Azospirillum brasilense: one gene and its partner. The protein of the gene in region 1 binds, or shares a complex with, the protein of each later gene. Links are inferred from orthologs where the notes say so. Each region holds a gene or a part of one and is shown on either strand. Other genes may lie near its edges.

What was found.
Region 2: the proteins of H1Q64_RS22000 (region 1) and H1Q64_RS18835 are in contact, whole or in part, in a crystal structure (PDB 5G5G), measured with the Escherichia coli proteins. The link is inferred for Azospirillum brasilense from one-to-one orthologs.

Annotation. Positions count from the first base shown.
Region 1 is NZ_CP059450.1:1,893,441-1,896,461, forward strand. What follows is about bases 29-2,978. They hold H1Q64_RS22000 (FAD binding domain-containing protein), read left to right. Parts: upstream 29-1,003; coding sequence 1,004-1,954; downstream 1,955-2,978. Other genes in these bases: paoA (aldehyde dehydrogenase iron-sulfur subunit PaoA), read left to right, coding at 324-1,007. In the rest of the region: H1Q64_RS21990 (LysR family transcriptional regulator), read right to left, coding at 1-10. UniProt on the Escherichia coli protein: Oxidizes aldehydes to the corresponding carboxylic acids with a preference for aromatic aldehydes. It might play a role in the detoxification of aldehydes to avoid cell damage.
Region 2 is NZ_CP059450.1:1,185,584-1,188,692, forward strand. Bases 72-3,109 are described here. They hold H1Q64_RS18835 (xanthine dehydrogenase family protein molybdopterin-binding subunit), read left to right. Parts: upstream 72-471; coding sequence 472-2,748; downstream 2,749-3,109. Other genes in these bases: H1Q64_RS18830 (FAD binding domain-containing protein), read left to right, coding at 72-475; ahpF (alkyl hydroperoxide reductase subunit F), read right to left, coding at 2,870-3,109. In the rest of the region: more of H1Q64_RS18830, read left to right, coding at 1-71. UniProt on the Escherichia coli protein: Oxidizes aldehydes to the corresponding carboxylic acids with a preference for aromatic aldehydes. It might play a role in the detoxification of aldehydes to avoid cell damage.

The DNA.
Region 1 (3,021 bases):
GCAGATCCAACGCTCACCTTCCTTTGCCCAGCCCTTTGCCTGCGGGATCGACAATCCCCCGCCTCGGCCAATCATGTCGGTGCGCTGCAAGCGGATCAAGGCAAGTGGATGAGGAAAGCGCCGGGCAAACCCGGTTCAACCATCTGCAGGGCCGCTGCGTTCCATTGATCCGTTTCATAAGACTTATCAGAGACCGGCGGGTAATCCACGGACCGGCACGGCCTAGCTTTTCCCCATCCGCACAAGCGGATGAGCCGTCCGCACGCCTGCGCCCCGCCCCGCGGGGCCGGGATTACAGCCAGGAAGGGAAGAGGATTTCACCGATGCACCATTCCGGCGACCTCGACATGACGCGGCGCGGCCTCCTGCTTGGGACCGCCGCCACCGCCGCGCTGACGGCGACGCCGTTCCGGGCGCCGGCGCGGGCGGCCACCGTTGGAGAGACCGCCATGCCACCCCCCGCGACCGGAGCCGACGCGCCGTCCCTGTCGCCCGTTCTGTCCAAGGTCACCTTCACCGTGAACGGGCAGCGCCGCGACCTCGAACTCGACACGCGGACGACGCTGCTCGACGCGCTGCGCGAGCATCTTCACCTCACCGGCACCAAGAAGGGCTGCGACCACGGCCAGTGCGGGGCCTGCACGGTCATCGTGGACGGGCAGCGCATTAACTCCTGCCTGACGCTCGCCGTGATGCACGAGGGCGGCAGCGTCACCACCATCGAAGGGCTGGGCCTGCCCGGCAAGCTGCACCCCATGCAGGCCGCCTTCGTAGAGCATGACGGCTACCAGTGCGGCTACTGCACGCCGGGCCAGATCTGTTCGGCGGTGGCGATGCTGGACGAGATCAAGGCCGGCGTGCCCAGCCACGTCACCGCCGACCTGACCGCGGCGCCGCAGGCCACCGTGGACGAGTACCGGGAGCGGATGAGTGGCAACATCTGTCGCTGCGGCGCCTATTCCAACATCGTCGATGCGATCTCGGACGTCGCACGGAGGGAGGCATGAGACCCTTCACCTACGAGCGGGCGGACTCCCCCGCCGCCGCCGCCGCCGCGGTCGAGCGCCGGCCGGGCGCCAAGTTCATCGCGGGCGGCACCAACCTGCTCGACCTGATGAAGCTTGAGATCGAGACGCCGGCCCATCTGATCGACGTCAACGGGCTGAAGCTCGACACGCTGGAAGCGACGCCGGACGGCGGGCTGCGCATCGGCGCGCTGGTGCGCAACACGGCGCTGGCCGCCGACCAACGGGTGCGGCGCGATTACGGCGTGCTGTCGCGCGCCCTGCTCGCCGGGGCGTCGGGCCAGCTGCGCAACAAGGCGACGACGGCGGGCAACCTGCTCCAGCGCACGCGCTGCCCCTACTTCTACGACACCAACCAGCCCTGCAACAAACGCCAGCCCGGCAGCGGCTGCGCCGCCATCGGCGGCTACAGCCGGCAACTCGCCGTGGTCGGGTCGAGCGACGCCTGCATCGCCACCCACCCCAGCGACATGGCCGTCGCCATGCGCGCGCTGGACGCCACGGTGGAGACGGTGCGGGCCGACGGGACAACGCGGACGATTCCCATCGCGGAGTTCCACCGGCTGCCCGGCGACACGCCGCACATCGAGACGGCGCTGGTGCCCGGCGAACTCATCACCGCGGTGACGTTGCCCAAGCCGGTCGGCGGCACCCACGTCTACCGCAAGGTGCGTGACCGCGCGTCCTACGCCTTCGCGCTGGTCTCCGTCGCGGTGGTGGTGCAGCGCGACGGCGGCGGCCGGGTGGCGCTGGGCGGCGTGGCGCACAAGCCCTGGCGCGTCGAGGCCGCCGAGGCCGAGATGCCGCGCGGCGCCAAGGCGGTCACCGCCGGGCTGCTGGCCGATGCGAAGCCGACGCACGACAACGCATTCAAGCTGACCCTGGTCGAGCGGACGCTCGCCTCGGTGCTGGCCGAAGCGAAAGGGTGAGACATGAAGTTCGACACTCCCGCGACCACCAACCCGATCGACCAGCTGAAGGTGGTGGGCAAGCCGACCGACCGCATCGACGGCCCGCTGAAGACGACGGGAAAGGCCACCTACGCCTATGAATGGCACGACGTGGCGCCGAACGTCGCCTATGGCTGGGTCATCGGATCGGGCATAGCCAAGGGGCGCATCGCGTCCATGGACCTGGAGGCGGCGCGGAAGGCCCCCGGCGTCGTCGCCATCGTCACGGCGGAGAACGCCGGCTCCCTCGACAAGGGCAAGCGCAACGCCGCGACCCTGCTCGGCGGGCCGGAGATCGAGCATTACCAGCAGGCCGTCGCCCTGGTGGTGGCGGAGACCTTCGAGCAGGCGCGCACCGCGGCGGGGCTGGTGCGCATCGACTACACCGCCGCGGACGGCGCCTATGATCTGGCCGCGGCCAAGGACAAGGCGGAGAAGACCAAGGACGGCGATTCCGTCGTGGGTGATTTCGCGGGCGCCTTCGCGGCGGCTCCTGTGAAACTCGACGAGACCTACACCACGCCGGACGAGAGCCACGCGATGATGGAGCCGCACGCGACCATCGCCGCCTGGGAGGGCGACCGGCTGACCGTGTGGACCTCCAACCAGATGATCGACTGGATGGTCACCGACCTGTCGGCGACGCTGAAGATGCCGAAGGACAAGGTGCGCGTCATCTCTCCCTTCATCGGTGGGGGTTTCGGCGGGAAGCTGTTCCTGCGCGCCGACGCGCTGCTGGCGGCGCTTGGCGCGCGGGAGGCCGGGCGGCCGGTCAAGGTCGGGCTGTCGCGGCCCCTGATGATGAACAACACCACGCACCGCCCCGCCACTATCCAGCGCGTCCGCATCGGCGCCACGCCGGACGGCACGATCACCGCCATCGCCCATGAGAGCTGGTCGGGCAACCTGCCCGGCGGCTCGGAGGAGACGGCGACCGACCAGACGCGGCTGCTCTACGCCGGGGCGAACCGCCTGATCGGCAACCGCATCGCCACGCTCGACCTGCCCGAGGGCAACGCCATGCGAGCGCCGGGCGAGGCGTCGGG
Region 2 (3,109 bases), 710 kb from region 1 along the record:
CCAGGTGACCGGGCCGGAGGGTGAGCGCAGCATCCCCTTCGCCGAGTTCCACCGCCTGCCCGGGGACCGCCCGGAGATCGACACGGTCCTGCGGCCGGGCGACCTCATCACGGCCATCGACCTGCCGGCCAGGGGCTTCGCCGAGCATTCGACCTATCTGAAGATCCGCGACCGCGCCTCCTACGCCTTCGCGCTGGTGTCGGTCGCGGCGGGGCTGGAGATGGATGGGGGCACCGTCCGCGAGGCCCGCCTGGCGCTGGGCGGGGTCGCCCACAAGCCCTGGCGCGACCCGGAGGCGGAAACCGCCCTCGTCGGGAAGCCCGCCACGCCCGACCGGTTCCGCGCCGCCGCGCGTGTTCTGCTGCGCGACGCCAAGGGGCACGAGCACAACAGCTTCAAGATCGAACTGGCCGAGCGCGCCATCGTCCGTGCCCTGACCGAAGCCGCCGAGCGCAAGGGAGCGCCCCGTCCATGATCGCCATTCCCAGCATCCCCGGCTTCCTGACGGAGCCCAACGGCCCCATCGGCAAGCCCGTCAGCCGGGTGGACGGGCGCAAGAAGGTGACCGGCGACGCCCATTACGCCGCCGAGTTCACCTTGCCGGACCTTGCCCACGGCTGCATCGTCTCCAGCGCCATCGCGCGCGGGCGAATCACCCGCATCGACACGGCAGCAGCGCTGGCTCTGCCCGGCGTCATCCACGTCTTCACCCACGAGAACCGGCCGAGCCTCGCCTGGTTCGACCGCAAATGGAAGGACGACGACGCGCCCAAGGGAGCGCCCTTCCGCCCGCTCTACGACGCGGAAATCCACCACGCGCTCCAGCCGGTGGCGCTGGTGATCGCCGAGAGCTTCGAGCTGGCCCGCTACGCCGCCCGCCTCGTCCACATCGAGTATGAGGCGGCTCCCCACCAGACCGACCTGCGCGCCAACCGCGCGAACAGCTTCACCCCCGGCAAGGACAAGGGCGGCTTCGAGCCCCCGCCGAAGCCCCGCGGCAACCCGGAGCAAGCCTTCCTGGACTCGCCCGTCCAAGTGGACGCGGAGTTCACCCAGGCGGCGGAATACCACAACCCGATGGAGATGCACGCCACCACCGTCCTGCACCACGACGACGGCACGCTGACCGTCCACGACAAGACCCAGGGCGCTCAGAACTGCCACACCTATGTCTGCAACGTCTTCGGCCTGGCCAAATCCGCGGTGCGGGTGATGTCGCCCTTCGTCGGCGGCGCCTTCGGCTCCGGCTTGCGGCCGCAGCACCAGCTCTTCATGGCCATGCTGGCGGCGACGCAGTTGAAACGCTCCGTCCGGGTGGAGCTGTCGCGCCCGCAGATGTTCAGCTTCGGCCACCGGCCCGAAACCATCCAGCGGGTGGCGCTGGGCGCCGACCGCGACGGCACGCTGCGGGCGCTGATCCACGAGGCGGTGCAGGAAAGCTCCCAAAACGAGAACTATGTGGAGATCGTCGTCAACTGGTCGGGCCAGCAGTACGCCTGCGACAACGTCCGGCTGGACTACAAGCTGACCCGGCTGGACGTGCACACGCCGCTGGACCAGCGCGCGCCAGGGGCTGCGACCGGCGTCCCGGCCCTGGAGATCGCCATGGACGAGCTGGCCTGCAAGCTCGGCATGGACCCGGTGGAGCTTCGCCTGAAGAACTACGCGGAGACCGACCCCAACACCGGAAACCCCTTCTCCAGCAAGGAACTGCGCGCCTGCTTCCAGCACGGGGCGGAGCGGTTCGGCTGGGCGAAGCGCAGCCCCGCGCCGCGCTCCATGCGCGAGGGGCGCGAACTGATCGGCTGGGGCATGGCGGCGGGCGTATGGGACGCCATGCAGGGGCAGGCCGCCGCCAAGGCGGTCCTGGGCGTCGACGGCAAGCTGGTGGTGTCCAGCGCCACCGCCGACATCGGCACCGGCACCTACACCGTCATGACGCAGATCGCCGCCGACGTGCTGGGCCTGCCGATCGAGGAGGTGACCTTCTGCCTGGGCGATTCCTCGCTTCCCACCGCCCCCATCGAGGGCGGGTCCTGGACCGTCTCCACCGTCGGGTCGGCGGTGAAGGCGGTGTGCGACCGGGTGCGGTCACAGCTGATCACGCTGGCCGGGAAGCTGGACGACAGCCCGCTGAAGGGCGTGGCGGAGGCGGACGTTCTCTTCGCCGACGGCCATCTCATCGTCCGGGACGACCGGGCGCGGCGGCTGTCCATCACCGAGGTGATGCGCGGCTCCGGCACCCTGTCCATCGAGGAGGAGGCGCGCGCCCTGCCCTATCTGCTGGCGCGGGCGCGGCACACCTTCGCCACCCATTCCGCGGTCTTCGTGGAGGTCCGGGTGGACGAGGATCTCGGCACCATCCGGGTATCGCGCGTGGTCAGCGCCATCGCCGCCGGCCGCATCATCAACCCCAAGACGGCGCGCAGCCAGATTCAGGGCGCCGTGGTCTGGGGCATCGGCATGGGGCTGGAGGAGGAGGCCTTCACCGATCACCGGCTTGGCCGCGTGATGAACCACGACTACGCGGAGTACCATGTCCCGGTGAACGCCGACGTGCCGGAGATCGACGTACTGTTCGTCGAGGAGCATGACGACATGGTCAACGCGCTGGGCGCCAAGGGAGTCGGCGAGATCGGCATCGTCGGCGTTCCCGCCGCCATCGCCAACGCCATCCATCACGCGACCGGCGTGCGCGTGCGCGACTTCCCGATCACGCTGGACAAGGTGCTGGCGGGTCTTCGCTGACGAGGGCGGGTGGTTGCGACGGGCCCCCACCCAACCCTCCCCCGCTTCGCAGGGGAGGGCTTTTCTCCTCCCCCTGCGCAGCGGGGGGAGGCCGGGAGGGGGGCCCTACGCCACCACTTCCTTACGCCGCAGCGACAGCCTCGACCGGCGCCATGCGGATCAGGTAATCAAAGGCCGACAGGGCGGCCTTCGAGCCCTCGCCCATGGCGATGATAATCTGCTTGTAGGGCACCGTCGTCGCGTCGCCCGCCGCGAACACGCCGGGGATGGAGGTCTGGCCGCGGGCGTCCACCTCGATCTCCCCGCGCGGGCTCAGCGCCACAGACCCCTTCAGCCACTCGGTGTTGGGCACGAGGCCGAT